DNA from 4 places in the Bacillus sp. LQ01 genome. Region 4 is predicted to be linked to each of the others. Evidence: riboswitches for the same ligand, from Rfam matches in the RefSeq annotation. Region 4 holds a riboswitch; each other region holds the start of a gene.
What was found. A riboswitch is a leader RNA that binds a small molecule or an ion and turns the genes downstream of it on or off. The one in region 4 is predicted to bind lysine.

Region 1 (4,413 bases), 320 kb from region 4:
AATCAAGATTTCAAAAAGAAAATACATAGTGATGCAGAAGATGAGGATTTTGAGAAAGGAAATGAATTTGGTTTTTATATTGGATGTGGTTTGCTAATTTTAAGTGCTTTCGTTGATTATGAAGGAATGCAAGAAATCTTATTAGGAATAGCACTATTCATGATAGTTTTTTACTCTGACGTGAAGAAAGTTATTTTGAATGAGTTCAGATCGTTTTTTAAAAGAAAAGATATATATGATAAGAGGTGAGAAGAATCAGTTATATTTCCTAGGAAAGAGTATAGGAAGTAATTGAATTGTTTTATAATGATTTTAGGATGTTGATAGTGTGTTAAAAAGTTCAAACAAGCATAACCCCGTTCTAAAGCTAGGACGGGGTTCAAAATCTAAGTTTTATGAAGCGAGAATTTCTTTCAAATATTTTTACTTTAGTAAAGACTTCTTATAAAATATTACTTATTTATTACCGAGTTCTTCCGCTAAACCGATTAAAATTCCTTCGACTCCACGAATGTAGCAGAGACGATACGAGTTCTCGTACTGAACTACTTCACCAACGAGCTCTGCACCATGCTTAGTGAGTCTCGATACCATTTCGTCAATGTCTTCAACGGTGAACATGACGCGTAGATAACCGAGGGCGTTTACAGGAGCATTTCGGTGATCTGATATAGTAGGTGGGGTGAGAAATCGCGAAAGTTCAATTCGGCTGTGGCCATCTGGAGTGGCCATCATAGCGATCTCTACGCACTGAGAACCGAGTCCAGTTACGCGACCAGCCCATTCACCTTCGACATTGGCTCGACCTTCGAGATTCAAGCCAATCTCCTCAAAGAAAGAGATTGCGTTATCAAGGGATTCTACAACGATGCTGACATTGTCCATTCGTAGTAATTTGTTTTTTGCCATAGTCTTATCTCCTTATGTATAAAAGTCTATTATTTAATTATCCTCATAATTATACTACTAAGTAGTTACAAATTCCTTTCAGTTAAAAACACCTTGTCACAGTATAGGAAAATGTGACAAGGTGTTTTTTAATATGTCATATAGCATCGTGTTAACGAACAGCTTTTTATTTAATAGGAAGGTAATACATTAATCTGATTTTTTTAGTATTACTAAATATATCAGATTAGCTCATTTGCACGAAAGGCTCAATTTTCGCCATAAATGATTGATGCAGCGCCTCAACGCCTGTTACTAAATGAAGGCGGTCAATAACGACAGACACTTTAATTTCTGATGTACTTACCATTTTAATATGAATATCTTCTTCTTTTAAAGTAGTGAACATATTTGCAGCGACACCTGGGTTAGATACCATGCCAGATCCTACGATTGATACTTTTGCTAAGTGATTTTCATGTTCTACAGATTCATAGTGAAGAGTTTCTTGATTTTGTTCCAAAACTTCTAAAGTTTCTCTTAAATCATTCGAATGAATGGAGAAGGAGAGGTGTACAGTTCCTTCATTTGTAATACTTTGAATGATGATATCTACATTAATGTGTGCTGCTGCTAATGTAGAGAAAACTGTTGAAAGCGAGCCTTGTTCTAATCCTTTAATTGTGACACGTGTAATGTTATCCTCAAATGCAATACCTTTAACGATTGATTGTTGTTCCATGTTACATTCTCCTTTTACAATTGTTCCGTTTTCTTGTTCCATACTTGAGCGAACTTCTAAAACTACATTATGATTTTTAGCAAACTCAACAGCGCGCGGGTGTAATACGCCGGCACCGAGATTAGCAAGCTCTAACATTTCGTCATAAGAAATTTCGTCTAATTTGTAAGCATCTTTTACAACTCGTGGGTCCGTCGTATATACACCTGTCACATCCGTATAAATATCACATTTTTTTGCTTTAAGTGCAGCGGCTAGTGCGACAGCAGTTGTATCAGAGCCACCACGGCCAAGCGTTGTAATTTCATTTTCTACACTTATACCTTGGAAACCAGCTACGATAACAATCGTACCTTCAGCAAGATAAGATTGAATACGATCTGTATGAATGTCAGTAATCCGTGCACTACTATGTACAGATTCTGTCGTAATACCTGCTTGCCACCCTGTTAATGAAATTGCATGATAGCCTTTTGCTTGCAGTGCCATTGTTAATAATGAAATAGTTACTTGTTCTCCTGTAGATAGAAGCATATCCATTTCACGTTTACTTGGATTTTCTGTGATAGCGTTAGCGAGTGCGACAAGTTCATCTGTGCTTTTTCCCATTGCTGAAACGACAGAGACAATGCTATGACCTCGTTCATATTCTTCAATAATTAAATTTGCTACATGTTGAATGCGTTCGACGCTTCCGACAGAAGTGCCACCAAATTTTTGAACAATTGTTTCCATTACAAATTCCTTCTTTCGTCTATTTTTAAGAATAGATTAGGAAATATATAAATCCCAATACTCCTGTAGTTACCAGAAAGACAAACAAAAAACACCATCTCAAATAAGTGAGGATGGTGCTGTTACAGGAAAAGGGAAACAGAAAACGGAGCTAATAAAAAAACCGCCAAAAAAGGAATATCATAAAAAAATGATATCTCTTTTTTGTAGATAGCTCTTCATACGTACACGTCTGTACATATGACAGTTCTGTTTCTATTCGAAAACAGCCCCAATTGATAAATGCAGAGAAATTTATCAATTTCGGCAATACTTCCTTTCATCTAAGTTCATAGACATCTCTGTGTCTCCATTAGAATACTCATAAGTATCGCAACCTCTATCTCACGTTTTAGGCGAGAGTGTTTGATTTATGAAGTTGTTGGTAACATTTGTTTTATAATAATTTAAATTTTTCGTGGAATCAAGTGTTTTATATATATTTTAAAAATTCTTTCTTTTTTTGAGGAAGTTTGTGAAAAATGTAGCAAAATAAATTCATTGCATGTACATTAAACTTATAGTGCATAGGAGGTGGGGAGAATGAAAAGGAAACAGCCTATTTATGTTGCGACAAAAATGAACACGACGATGGAAAAATTATGGGAATATACGCAAGAACCAGATATACATACAGAGTGGGATGCTCGCTTTACTGAAATTTCGTATTTAGAGAAAAAAGAAGGAGAACCACAGAAATTTTTGTATAAAACAAAGATTGGATTTGGGCTTGAAATAGTTGGAGAAGGGGAATCAATAGGTGAAATAAGAAAAGAAACTGGTGAAAGAATTTCTTCTTTAAAATTTTGGACGGATAATACATTATCTCTTATTCAAATAGGACGTGGTTATTGGAAGTATACGCCCAATAAAGAATACATCCATTTTGAGACACAATATGATTATGATACAAGATTTGGTCGTATAGGAAATGTGATAGATTCCTATATTTTTCGTCCGTTATTAGGTTGGGCGACTGCTTGGAGTTTTGATGCCTTAAAATTATGGTTAGAAAAGGGGCTTCATCCTAGGTTACTAATTAGAAGAACAATGACGTATTGGCTCGTATGTTCTTTATTTGCTTTTGTATGGATATATCAAGGGATAGTGCCAAAACTACTGTTTACTCATTCAGAAGAAGTAAAGATGCTTTCTTTATTAATCGGTTCAAATGAAAGTAGTGTATGTATACTTAAAATAATTGGGGGGTTAGAAATAATTTTCGGTGTCGTATGGCTGTTGCCACTAACAAAACGAAAATTATTTATACTGCATATTATTGTATTACTAGTTTTAACGTTAGCGGCAGGATTTACGAATATCGCAAGCTTTACAGGACCGTTTAATCCGATTACATTAAATGTTCTTTTAATGGGGTTATCAATTGTCGGTTATATAAATAGCTTCGATTTGCCAAGTGCAAAAAATTGCAAGAGGACGAGAAAGGGATAATGTATGGCTAATATTTACGAAAGACTATTAGGGGATTCTTATAAAAAACTTCATCCGAAATTACAGAAACGTTATGAGATTACAGAAGAAAATAGCTTTACTGGAGAAGGAAAGATGGATGAAATTTACGGTGGTTCTTTTTTCGTAAAATTCATATTAAAAATTGCATCGAAGTTTCGAATATTTTTCTCTGAGAGAGGTAAGGGAGTGCCATTTACAATACATAATACCGCTGAGCGTGATGAACATGGACATGAACTTGTGCGGTGGAATCGTACTTTTTATTTTCATAATAAGAAAAGATATTTTAATGCGGTAATGAAACTTGATGAAAATGAAATTGTAGATTATTTTGGCGAACCACATTTACTCGTTTCTACACTGCATTTTCATATCGATGAGTTAGGGGCAATGCATATTTCTTCAAAGAAACAATGGTTTTATATGTTTGGAAGAAAAATGCCGTTACCAAAATTTTTGTATGGTGAGGCAAAAATTGTTGAAAGTTATGATGAAACACTACAATGTTTTCGAATTCATGTACAAGTACGAAACCC
Region 2 (4,413 bases), 540 kb from region 4:
GGAATAAAACAGCATGTAAATGATTAGGGCGTTACAAGTAATACGAATGATCAGCCATATATTTTTTTCGTGACTATCACGCCACATCCAATGTATGTACATGTTCCAGGCTTTCGTAATCATTAACACGATAAAGATTGTACATAAAAAAGGTACAGTTAATTGTAATGATTGCATAGCAAGTGGAACGAGAATAAGGAACGTAAATAACAATGGGAAAAGCTGAATGATGTAATTGTATAGAAGAGATTTTTTGAAATAAGATGTTAATTTCTCTTCTAGTGCTAGTAAATAGACAGCATCAGGTTTTTGAATAAATGTACGGATAGGGCATCTCGTTATAAGGAATGTAAGTACAATCGTTATAATTATTAAAGATATTCCTTTAGAAGGAGATGCTTTTAGAAACTGAGCATAATAATATGCGCCAACGCATGAAATAAAGATAAAGCTATATAGTAAACCGTTAATCATACGTGCAAAGTATGTAATGATATTTTGAATATGTTGTTGGAAGCGACTGCTCCATAGCGATTCGATTGACATGTTTTTCACCTCTTTGTTCTATTATATATGTTTTACAAAAGAAAAAACGAGCAAATTGCGTTATGCAACTTGCCCGTTTTTCTTTTCGTTATTTTTTTTCTGATCACGATTCATTAATGGATAGAAAGCAAATCCAATTACGAATAAACCAATTCCGAGAAGGAACGTTTTTATATCGGATGCGCCAGTTTTAATAACCCATAGTGCGTAGCAAAGTGCGATAACTGCGACTATGCCATCTGTAATTCTTGCCCGCATTTCATTTTTATATGTTTCACCAGTTGCGACTAGTTTTAACTGGAAGATTGGTGAAACGAGATATGGAATGAGGTAGGCCAGTGTTGATACGGTAATAACGAATGTATAAGCTTCCGCAATGGTTCCTGATAATGTTGAGAATAGGAATACTTGCGACATAATGTTTGTTAATCGTAATGAGTAAATTGGACTTCCTTTTTTATTTGTTTTCGTGAAGAAGGAAGGGAAGAAACCTTCTTTTGCTGCTTGATAAGGTACTTCTGAGCTTAATAAAATCCAGCCTAAGATAGAACCGAACAGGGAAGTAAGAGCAAGTAATGCCATCAGTTTCCCGCCGCCGTGACCCATTGCAGCATTTAGTGCATCTGCTAATGGACGTTCAGAAGCTTGTAATTTATCAACGTGAAGTACACCCATTGTTAAAATTGTAATTCCTAAGTAAATCGCAACTGTAATAAGTAATCCCGCAACTGTTGCACGTTTTACCGTTTTTGGAGAAACAGCACGGTTTGATAAAAGAACGGCTGATTCAATTCCGATAAACGCCCAAAGCGTTGTAAGAGCAGCTAAATTTACTTGTGAAAGAAGACCATGTGATGCACCTGATTTATCAATCATCGGTGTGTACCATTGTCCAAACTTAGAAGCTTCGAATGCAAATAACGTAACGACGATGAATAAAAGGAATCCAGTTACTTTCGTTGTTGTTGCTAAGAAGTTTAGTTTTCCAGCTCCGCTTACACCGTTTGTTAATATAATATGAGTTCCCCAAAGTAAGATGGAACAAATCGTAAATGTAATTAGTTTTCCGACTTCTACGTTAAACGAGCCGATTGAAAATAGTAGTCGCGTATCTTTCATAATTGGGAAGAAGAGTGATAAATATCCCGCAAATGATGTAATGATGGCAACGTTACTTGCCCAGTTTGCAACCCAATATCCCCATACCATACTGAAGCCAGCCATTTTTTTCTTTTTTGGTGTTGAGAATAAAGCATATGCATGACTTTGTGGCCCTGTCGTTAAATCAGGACGACGAATTGCTAAATTACCGAAAACAAGAGCTAGCATTAAAACACCAAACCCTGTAGTTAACCAAGCTAAAGTGACACCGAGTGGGCTTGCTGTTTGTGCCAACGTACTTGGTACCATGAAAATACCAGCGCCAACCATGTTACCGACAACGAAAGCTGTTAGTACCCAAAAGCCCCATTTTTTTTGTTGCATAGAAAAATACCTCCAAAGTTAGTATAACCAAGTCAAGCGAGGAGATATGTATGTCTTCCTGAGTCAGGAAGAGAAGTCCCAAACAAAACAAAAAAAGCACGTAATCTGCCGCTACATGCTTTCTATCTTATAAGAAACCCACGACATACCTCTCGATAGCTCTCCACAAACGAAACGTTTGTGACAGTTCTGCACTTATTAAATGCAGACCCAGCAAGCGTGCATGGTGGACACGACTTACTTCGGCAACCATTCCTTTCTCATTCCTTCATCAATGCCACTACATCTCCTGAAATGATACTCTTAATGACTGCAACCTCTACCTCACCGAGATACGAATGAGGATTTAAATATTAAATTAACGTATTTAAGAGTAACAAATGAATTTTTATACGTCAATGGATATAGTAATAATCAGATTATAGAGAAGAGTTTGTGATTAAAAGTGAGTTAGGAGAGGCTGTAACGATTATTAGTTCTGCAGAAGAAACAGCGATAGAGTTAAGTACCATTTTACAGCACAAAGGAATTTTGTCTGACAATCTGAATTTGAAGCATCGCTTTTTTACAACGGGATCTGTTTTATCATTTGAACATATTGCTGAGCGATGGCTAGGGTATCAAATTTCTGTAGAATGTGTACATTTGCCTATGAAAAATGCGTGTATACATAATTAAGATTTAGTAAATTACTTTTTTAAATAAATGAGGTTCGTTTCATAAGAAGGAAAGAATAAGCTTTTAATTGAAGTGTTTAAGGGCAGTTCAATTAAAGGGGAGATTGGATTATGGAATTATTAAGATCTCAATTATTTGCTTTAGAGTATATTTCAAAATATGCAGAGAACGAAAAACGTGGGGCTAAAGCAACGATTAATCATATACTTAAAATGTCTAATATTACAGATGAAATATTTGAAGAAGCTGTCGCTAATTTAAAATCTCATGCAAGGATTGCTTTACACTTTCATCCAGACAGACTAGATTCGAATATGAAAAGAGTTGCTGAAGCACTGTTTGAGCAAGGAGTATATAAAAGTCAGTTTGAAACATTGCTATCTAATGGAAGCGTATCTGCTTATCCTGGTGGTGAACGTGACCTTTGGGAAAAGAGAATATTTGGAGGGGCATATCAATTAGAAGGCGTAACGAATGATCAACGGCCAAAATATGGAGCGCTAAATTTAATGTTACATCCAGATGGGCCGGCTCCGCGTTTTGGATCCTGTTATTTTCTCTTATCTCCAAAAGTTTCTTCGCGCTCTACATATACGTATTTAGATTCGCATCAAGATCCGAAAGAAAAGGGGACTTATGAGGAGTTTGATATGATTTTAGCTGCTCTTTTGGAAGAGACATTTGTAAGAGAATTTGCAATTGGTGAAGGAAATTTGACGCCAACAATATTAATTAATCATTTACTAGCTAACCTGAAAAGGCCGTTTATAGATTTAGTAAGCAAAGAGCCAGCCCGTAATCTTAATCATTATATTGAAGCGCAGATTCATGGAGAGATTTCTCTTAAAGAAGACGTGGAGGCGCTTGTTGCAGATCTTTCATTTAAGGGTACGGATGTAGGAAAAGTTTTAGAAGAAATTTGCCTGAAGTATGCGATTGATTTGTATTGGCACATCGGTTTTGTACTTATGGTAGACGAAGTTCCAATGGATTTTAGAGGTTCAAAAATGCCATCTTTAGCAAGACGCATTGCACGGAATCATTGCATCGATGCAAATATAATTGGCTCTGCTGTAGTGGATTTGAAGCGCAATCCATTATCTTGGAGTGATCGTGGAACTTATGAAGAAGTGCTTCAGGAATTAAAATTATTATGGCATGTTTTAGTTCGATTTGGAAAACCAAATCGGAAGTAGAACGAAATACTCCGTTTTTCGGAAGTATTTATATAGAAAAGAAGCTGATCTATTTATAGATCAGCTTCTTTTTATAAGATTAAACTAAGTTTAATACTGTTACTTTCTCACGTGTCATAGACTCAAGGCTCTTACGAATACCTTGTGCGCCCATACCTGAACCTTTTACACCGATGAATGGGAAGTGGTCAGGGCCACGTTCTGTGCGTCCGTTAATTTGAACAGAACCAGTTTCGATTTTGTTAGCAATTGCAAATGCTTTGTTAATGTCTTTAGTGAAGACACTTGCTTGTAAGCCGAACTCTGATTTGTTAGCAATTTCAATTGCTTGCTCATCTGAAGAAACGCGGATGATTGGAAGGATTGGGCCAAATGGCTCTTCCCAAGCAACTTTCATCTCTTCTGTTACGTGATCGATTAATGTTGGGTAAATTAAGTTACGCTCACGTTTGTTACCGATAACGATTGTAGCACCTTTTTCTACAGCGTCGTCAACTAAACCTTGAAC
Region 3 (4,413 bases), 1.5 Mb from region 4:
GCAGTATTCCTTTTCGTTATTTCATACATGTAAATGTGCCTACTTCTGTTGTATTTTCTGGTCCTAATGTTTTCAGTAATATATGTATGGCTGCATTAAAATCTTTTTGTAAAGCATTGTGTAATTCATCTGCAATTACTTCAATACGATGCTTTAACTCTAAATTTTCAACTTTACATGTTACAGAAGATACAAAGTTTCTTTTAGAGAAAGTAGGATCGTGTTTACAAATAGAATCAGCCATTTTTTCTGCTAATTCTTCGTTAAATAAAAATTTTAACGGAACATATTTACCCATTTTTTCACCTCAGTGGTCAAATGAAAACAATTTTTATTTTTTAATCGACAATCCATAAACTAAAGTCTCACTCGGAGTCGTAATACTAAAACCTGTCGTCTTATAATCAAGTTTCACCGTATCACCAGTGTAGTCTTTCGTGAATGAATCCATTTGTACGATAAGATCTGCATCTTCATATACAACATCATCTGCGTTATATGTATCCCAAATTAAATCGACATCAACGAAAATACTACAAGAGTTTGTCATTGTCCCTCTAATGCGAATGATCTTTTTGTCTTTACGTTCTAATCTATGTATAGCTGCTTTTGCTTCATCAGTAATGCGAATGTTCATTGTATCCCAACCTTTAATTATATTTCTTCTATTATGGCAAAAACAGGAGTAATAGGGAAGCAAAGAGGTTTGCAATAAAAAACGAGCAAACAAATTTGTTTGCTCGTTTCACTTTATTTTAGTTCACATTTATCAAGTGGAATCACTTTTGTTTTTTTCGTAAATTTATATCCTAACCATAGTACTAAGAAGAGTGGTAAACCGATGTAAGAAACGAGTACGCCGTTCCAATCGATTGATTCACCTATAAATGCGCCGTAGTTTTGTCCTAAAATTACGATGATACAAAGTGTAAATGCGAAGATTGGACCGAATGGGAACCATTTTGCTCTATATGGTAAGTCTTTTAAATCTTTGCCTTGTACGGTATATGCTTTACGGAAACGGTAATGACTAATTGCTATTCCAACCCATGCGATAAAGCCAGACATTCCAGATGCGTTTAATAACCAAATGTATACAACACCGTCACCGAATAAAGAAGCAATGAAAGCGATACTACCGACAATTGACGTTACGATTAATGCGTTTACAGGTACACCGCGGCTATCTAATTTGCCTAAGAATTTTGGTGCTTTTCCTTGGCGAGCTAAATCCCAAAGCATACGAGTTGATGCGTACATACCAGAGTTACCAGCAGATAGTACTGCCGTTAAAATAACAGCGTTCATAACAGAGGCAGCAAAGGCAACGCCCGCTTTTTCAAAAATAAGTGTAAATGGACTTACTGTTACATCACTTGCAGCAAGACTTTCAGTTGTATAAGGAATTAATAAACCGATAACGAGAATCGCAAGGATATAGAATAAAAGAATACGCCAAAAGATTGAACGAATTGCTTTTGGGATATTACGTTCTGGATCAGATGTTTCACCAGCAGCTACTCCTAATAATTCAGTTCCTTGGAAGGAGAAACCAGCTGCCATAAATACACCGATAATTGCCATGATACCGCCGTTAAATGGTGCATCTGCAACAGTGAAGTTTTTGAATCCAACAGTTTCGCCCCCCATAATTCCGAAAATCATCATAAAGCCGACAATTAAAAAGATAATAATTGTAACTACTTTAATAAGTGCGAACCAATATTCAGATTCACCAAACCCTTTAACAGATAAATAGTTTAAAAGGAAAATAATAGCTAAACATAATCCGCTCCAAATAAGAGAAGGGGTATCTGGGAACCAAAATTTCATAATTAATGTTACGGCTGCAAGTTCAGCAGCGATCGTAATCGCCCAGTTATACCAATAGTTCCATCCAAGTGCAAAGCCAAGTGATGGATCAACAAATTTTGTTGCATACGTACTAAAAGATCCAGTAACAGGCATGTAAGCTGCGAGTTCAGCTAAGCTTGTCATTAAGAAGTAAACCATAATTCCAATTGCGGCGTATGCAATTAATGCGCCGCCAGGACCAGCTGAATGGATGACACCACCGCTGGCAAGAAATAGTCCGGTACCAATTGTACCGCCGAGAGAAATCATCGTAAGGTGACGCGATTTTAATCCGCGTTTTAATTCACCTTGTCCTTGTGTAGTTTGCGTTTTAGAGGTAGATTGATTTGTTGCGCTATTCATGTTCAACACTCCTTTTCTTGTAGGTTAGGAAGGAGCGGGGGAGAAAAATACAAAAAACCGCCAAAGGAATTTGGCGGAACGTTTCACAAATAACCACCCCATCATACCCTTCCGTTAAGATAGCACCCCACGTTTACACGGTAATTTTGTAAACGTGACAGTTCTGTTCCTTTCGGAGACAGCCCCAGCTCATATTTCCAGAGAAGAAATATAAACTTCGGCAACTTTTCCTTTCAAACGGAGTCGGTGACATTCTCTGTGTCTCGTCCGTTTTACTATTAAAAGTCGCAACCTCTACCTCATCGGATTGATGAGGATTTATATATTGCTAAGATTTTTAATATATGGCAATTGTAATGACTTTCTGAATATATTGCAAGATATTTTGTTAGGAAAAGTCAAAAAATATCGGTTATTGTATAGGAAACGCTCGCAAAACTCCACCCGAACCTACTATTATGTAGCAATAAGCAAAGAAAAAATTGTTATACAAATGTTTCGCAAAAAATATTGAAAAACCCTCTAAATAAAAAGAAAATTCAGAAAAATATAATTCGACATTCATAATAAAGTCATATTATTTGTTATAATTAGAGTAACGTTTAAGCAAAAAGGGGAAATCAAAATGAAATTAGAAACAAAAAGGCTCTATATAGTGCCGTGTACAGAAGAGAGGATTCAAGTCGCTAACGAGCAAGGATATAATAGCGGTCCGCATATTGTAGGGCATGTAGAGAATGTGAAACAAGATGAGGCTTTATTACCATGGGGGGCGTGGTATGTTTTTCGGAAAGAAGATGATAGCGTTTTAGGTGATATTGGATTTAAAGGGAAACCAAACGAGGATCAAACAGTAGAAATTGGCTATGGATTTATTGAGAAATATTGGAATCAGGGCTATGCAACAGAAGCTGTAAAAGAACTAATCGATTGGGCTTTCAAAACAGGAGAGGTAGAAACAATAATTGCAGAGACACTCCTAGATAACTATAGTTCGATGCGTGTTTTAGAAAAGTTACATATGAAGAGAGTAAATGCTACAGAAACGATGATTAATTGGAAAATAGAAAAATAAAAAATACCGCTCTAAATTGAGCGGTATTTTTTTATAGTTATGGTAGCATTTGCTTCTGATCATTTGGATACTCAGCCGTTGATGCGTTAGGACGATTGGAATGATTTCGAACAGCAATGAAAATAGAAATAATAACGACAAGACCAACTGCAACGTAAGAAAGTGAAATAATAGTTGGATCCACTTTAAATGTAGTAAGCAGTGTACGAATATTTGTGAAGATAATAAGACCACCAACTAATACGCCAAGTAAATGGGGCGGAACGATGCGGACTAACCATGCAGCAATTGGAGCTGCGACAATACCGCCGAGCATTAAGGCAAATACCCAAACCCAGCTTACTTGTTCCCAGCCAAGTGAGATGAAGAAGCCAATTGTTGCAGCGAGTGAAACAGGAAATTCACTCGTATCTACAGATCCAATAACTTTTCTAGCTTCATTTCCTCTTGCTAGAAGAACGGGTGTCGTAATCGGCCCCCAACCACCGCCACCAGTTGAATCAACGAATCCAGCGAATAAACCAAGCGGCACAAGTTGTTTGGCAGACATACGCTTATTTGAAGTGACAATTTGTTTTTGAATGATGAATCGTAATAAAATATAAACTCCTAAAGTAAATAAAAATACGGAAATGTACGGTTTGATTACATCTCCAGGCAAATTACTTAAAAAACATGCTCCAATAAATGCGCCGATTGCCCCAGGTAATGTAAGCCTGGAAACTGTATATTTATCAACGTTTCCAAATTTGATATGAGATGCGCCAGAAGCTGCAGTTGTAACGACTTCAGCTAAATGAACCGATGCGGAAGCTACAGCCGGTGCAATACCAAACATTAATAATAGTGAAGTAGACGTTACCCCATACGCCATTCCGAGTGCCCCATCGATCAATTGAGCGAAAAATCCAATAATAGCAAAGACAATTAATTTCTGCATAAATAATCCCCCTGTAATAATAAATGAAAAAGACACTTTTCCCGTATGAGAAAAGTGCCTTTGGTTTTTCCAATCAGCAATAATTAAATTTGTTTCATTATAATACATATTAATCGTATAAATCAACTAGGTTTTAAAGTTTTTGAATTGAATGAAAGAAAAATAAAATATACAATAAAAG
Region 4 (4,413 bases):
AACATCATGCAACGGGTTATACGGCAAGCTATGTTTGTATACATATCGCCAAACTTCTTTCCACGTCCAATGAATGAGTGGACAAACTTTAATAGATTGAAAACGATGATCTTGATTTATAAACTTTGTATGCTTACGTGTTTCTGATTGTTCCCTTCTTAAGCCCGATATCCACGCTTTTTCCGCTGCTAATGATTTTTCTAACGGTAAAATTTTTCTAATCTTACAACAAAGATTCGGATTACTTTCCCATAATTTCTCACCATGCAACTTCTCTTGTTCATCAAGCGTAAGTTCCGGTTGTTTTTCTATAATATTTAATGAAGGAAATCGCCTCCGCACTTTTTGAATTAATTCATATGTTTCTTGAAAATGAACATTTGTATCTAAAAATACAACTTTAGCAGATGGATTTACTTGGTTTATAAGGTGCAGCAATACCATACCTTCCACCCCAAAGCTACATGCGTAGACGATTTCATCTTTATATTCTTTATAAGCCCACTTTAATACTGATAGCGCGCCTTTTGTTTCATCTTCTTCCGAAAACGAAACAACATTTTCTTCCCACGTTTCATACGTCAACATGTTTTTTCCCCCTGTAAAAGCAAAAAGACGGTTTTAACCTAATGAAAATAGGTTAAAACCGCCTCTAGTTTTTCTAGTCAGCGCTTTTCACTTTAAACGTACCTTTTCACTTTTCTCTAACTGAATTACTTTTCCATCTTGCACAACAATTGTAATTGAACCATATTTCATATCAGCAAGCATCGCTTCAATCTTCTCGGATACTTCATCAAAATGTTCCCGTACACCCACGCGAACAGCCCCCCTTTTTATTCATAAAAAAAATCTTTCCCATTTCGAAAAGACTGTTCGGTAATATATTTTACCTTATCTTTCAAAATGGATTCCATTTTGCTGGATTTAGCACCTTGCTTTCTATAAGCAGGTTGCCGAGCTTCTTCGGGCCAGTTCCCTCCGCTTCTCTTGATAAGCTTTGTATTTGTATTTTATCATAATTCTGATTTTTTTCAATCCTAGTTTTCCGATATATTTTAATTATTTTATTTTTACAAAAAAGGAATTGCCCATCCGAACAACCCCTTTTTCTATTTAGACAAGCTCTTTAATACGTATGCGATCGTTCCCAATAATATTTTCATATGTTTCGCGTTCCACAACTACTTGCGATGTTCCGCCTTTTGCAAAGACAACGGCTGGTCTTCGAATCCGATTGTAATTATTCGCCATCGAGTACCCGTATGCTCCTGTACAGGAAACTGCTAGTAAATCAGAAGAAGCGACTTTTGGTAAATGAATATCCCAAATCAACATGTCTCCACTCTCACAGCATTTCCCGGCAATCGAAACGAGTTCCTCATTCTCATCATTCCCTCGATTCGCTAACATCGCTTCATAACGCGCGCTATATAAAGCAGGTCTTAAATTATCTGTCATTCCACCATCGACTGATACATATTTCCGAATACCAGGAATATCTTTCACAGATCCAACTGTATAAATTGTTGTCCCAGCATCACCTACAATGCTACGTCCTGGTTCAATCCATATTTCTGGCAATGGATATTCACATACAGTAAATTGTTCTCTCACTGCACTTGTTACAGCTCGCACATATGTCTCAAGAGTTAATGGTGTATCTGACTCTGTGTAGCGTATTCCAAATCCCCCGCCTACATTTAACACTTTTACTACATAGTTTGTTTGCTCTCTCACTTCTACTAAAAATTGGCGAAGAACTTCAATCGCTCGAACAAAACCAGCTGTTTCAAATATTTGCGATCCAATATGTGAATGGATCCCTAGCACATTATAATTGGATTTTTGTAAAGCAAATCTAATTGCCTGCATCGCTTGACCGTTTGAAACGCCAAATCCAAATTTCGAATCATCTTGGCCTGTCGTAATATATTCATGTGTGTGCGCCTCTACTCCAGGCGTTACACGAATTAATATGTTCACAAACTTTCCATGTTGCATCGCTAAATCGTGTAAAACTTCTAATTCAAAGAAATTATCTACGACAAAACAACCGATATTCGCCTGAAGAGCCATCACTATTTCTTCTTCTGTTTTATTATTTCCATGAAAATGAATACGTGATGCCGGAAATCCTGCTTGGAGCGCAGTATATAATTCTCCCCCAGAGACAACGTCTAATGACATATTCTCTTCACGAGCTACTCGGCACATCTCCATGCACAAGAACGCCTTGCTTGCATATGCTACTTGATAAGAGAAACCACTTTCTTTAAAAGCACGATGAAATGCTCGGCATTTTCCTCGGATAGACTCTTCATCGTATACATAAAGTGGTGTTCCGTATTGCTTTGCTAGCTGCGTCGTATCGCACCCTCCAATTTCTAAGTGTCCTTGCCCATTAATTCGGCTTGTGCCGTGTAAATACATTTAAATTCCTCCCTTATTTCCTCTAAAACTCATAACCCCAATCTTCTATTCATTGCAGCACGCTTTTAGATAGACAAAAAACGCGCGGAACAATGTTCACACGCGTTTCTTATTAGGAAAAATATATATTGAAAAAATAAACGAGTTGTTATCTCCTCAAAATAAGAAACCGCATCAACATCTCCAAATAGCTCTCCATAAAATAAATCTTATGACAGTACTACATTTATTCAATGCAGTCCCAATATATGAATAAGATGGTTATTCTTATATTTCGGCAATAGTCCCTTTCAACCTATGATCACAGATTCCATTAAATCTCCCATAGCTTACTCTTTCCTATCGCGGCCTCTACCTTTGAGAGTAGATGAGGTAAGTCTATTTAATTTTCAAACATCTAATTGTTGCTATTAACAATACCAAAGGACCATTTTATTTGTCAAACAATTTTTTATATTGTTTTTTTACAGTTTAGTTTTGTATCGTTTGGTAAGCGCTTTACTGAAATCTTTGTCACTTCCCATTCGCCTTCTTCGTTATTAAATGTAATCGTTACCTTCTCAAATGGTGGAGCAATTTTCCCAGCAACACGTTCATACTTTGTCACTTCAATACTTGCTTGAAATAAATATGTACCGCTATACACTTTTTTTAAACTAATAATTTTAGGACATTGATAAGGTTTCAAACTTCCATATTGTTTTTCAATTGCTTTATTTATTTTTGGAAATAAAACAGAATAAAGTGCATCTTCCATAAGAGGTGCATCATATTGGGCTACCGACACACTCGGTGAAGTAAAAAGTATAACACTACTGCATGCTATAAAATATAATAATTTTCGCATTATAACCTCCGTATTATCACGCGATTCTTTCTGCGTACAATAATTATCATACATAGAAATTCTGTTTTATTGTCTCCCACCACTCTTTTTCTACTCGATTATTATAAAAAAGCCCACAACCTTCTTTTATTTTCGTATAATGATACTCATAGTATAATAATCATAATAACAAAGGACTGTTCGTATATATAAAATGAGTCGTTAAGCAAACTGACTCTCAAGAACTGTCATGCTTTTTAGGAGAGGAGTATATTATGCTACAACATCTGTTTCCAAAACTGCGATTTGCACTCGTTGCAGTCGTTTTACTATGGATTAAAACATATATTGTGTACAAGCTAGCATTTGATATTAAAATTGATAATTTCTTTGAAGAATTCATGCTTTTTATCAATCCACTAGCTGCGTTACTTTTATTTTTCGGCTTAGCTTTACTTGCATCTAAGCACCGAAACCGAATTATAATTGGAATCAGTTTTATACTGTCATTTATTTTATTTGGAAACGCAATGTTTTATGGGTTCTATAACGATTTCGTTACTTTCCCAGTTTTATTCCAAACAAACAATATGGCTGATTTAGGGACAAGTATAAAAGAACTCTTTACGTACAAAACATTACTTTTATTTGCAGATGCAATTATTTTAATGTTTATTTCGCGTAAATTCCCATCATTTGGCGACAAAACACCACTTTCCCGCTCAGAGAAGCGAACTTTCTTTAGCGGTGTAACAGCTTTATTAGCACTACAAATTGTTGTATCAGTTATTTATAAACCACAAATGTTCTCACGCTCATTTGACCGTCAAACTGTCGTGAAGAATTTAGGTTTATACACATATCATCTATTTGATATTACGCTTCAATCCAAGTCCTCAGCTGAGCGTGTATTTGCAAGTGGGGATGGGTTTTCTGAAATTAAAAACTATACAGACTCAAAAGACAAACAAGTTGATAAAAACTTATTTGGAGCTGCAAAAGGTAAAAATGTAATTTTAATTTCAATGGAATCTACACAAAGCTTTGTTATTAATAAAAAAATAAATGGAAAAGAAATTACACCATTTTTAAATGAATTTATTAAGGATAGTTTCTATTTCGATAACTTCTATCATCAAACTGGACAAGGTAAA

Region 1: another riboswitch for lysine. It lies ahead of AC22L0_RS05225 (aspartate kinase); the one in region 4 lies ahead of lysA (diaminopimelate decarboxylase).
Region 2: another riboswitch for lysine. It lies ahead of AC22L0_RS00660 (amino acid permease); the one in region 4 lies ahead of lysA (diaminopimelate decarboxylase).
Region 3: another riboswitch for lysine. It lies ahead of AC22L0_RS11505 (amino acid permease); the one in region 4 lies ahead of lysA (diaminopimelate decarboxylase).

Annotation. Positions count from the first base shown of each region.
Region 1 covers NZ_JBYEZL010000001.1:967,187-971,599, forward strand. Annotated here, with positions in the region: gene AC22L0_RS05215 (helix-turn-helix domain-containing protein) at 1-249, shown strand, start outside; gene AC22L0_RS05220 (VOC family protein) at 457-909, opposite strand; gene AC22L0_RS05225 (aspartate kinase) at 1,136-2,365, opposite strand; lysine riboswitch at 2,569-2,755, opposite strand; gene AC22L0_RS05230 (DoxX-like family protein) at 2,948-3,856, shown strand; gene AC22L0_RS05235 (DUF4166 domain-containing protein) at 3,860-4,413, shown strand, end outside.
Region 2 covers NZ_JBYEZL010000001.1:106,711-111,123, forward strand. Annotated here, with positions in the region: gene AC22L0_RS00655 (ABC transporter permease) at 1-546, opposite strand, end outside; gene AC22L0_RS00660 (amino acid permease) at 607-2,031, opposite strand; lysine riboswitch at 2,180-2,361, opposite strand; partial or broken gene AC22L0_RS00665 (glutamate racemase) at 2,461-2,709, shown strand; gene AC22L0_RS00670 (DUF3626 domain-containing protein) at 2,820-3,905, shown strand; gene gapN (NADP-dependent glyceraldehyde-3-phosphate dehydrogenase) at 3,985-4,413, opposite strand, start outside.
Region 3 covers NZ_JBYEZL010000001.1:2,195,886-2,200,298, reverse strand. Annotated here, with positions in the region: partial or broken gene AC22L0_RS11515 (DNA alkylation repair protein) at 1-298, opposite strand, end outside; gene AC22L0_RS11510 (iron-sulfur cluster biosynthesis family protein) at 332-637, opposite strand; gene AC22L0_RS11505 (amino acid permease) at 751-2,217, opposite strand; lysine riboswitch at 2,330-2,522, opposite strand; gene AC22L0_RS11500 (GNAT family N-acetyltransferase) at 2,843-3,292, shown strand; gene AC22L0_RS11495 (sulfite exporter TauE/SafE family protein) at 3,330-4,232, opposite strand.
Region 4 covers NZ_JBYEZL010000001.1:649,710-654,122, reverse strand. Annotated here, with positions in the region: gene AC22L0_RS03555 (phosphoadenylyl-sulfate reductase) at 1-588, opposite strand, end outside; gene AC22L0_RS03550 (YezD family protein) at 676-819, opposite strand; SAM riboswitch class I at 892-1,000, opposite strand; gene lysA (diaminopimelate decarboxylase) at 1,117-2,433, opposite strand; lysine riboswitch at 2,614-2,795, opposite strand; gene AC22L0_RS03540 (DUF3888 domain-containing protein) at 2,885-3,280, opposite strand; gene AC22L0_RS03535 (LTA synthase family protein) at 3,535-4,413, shown strand, end outside.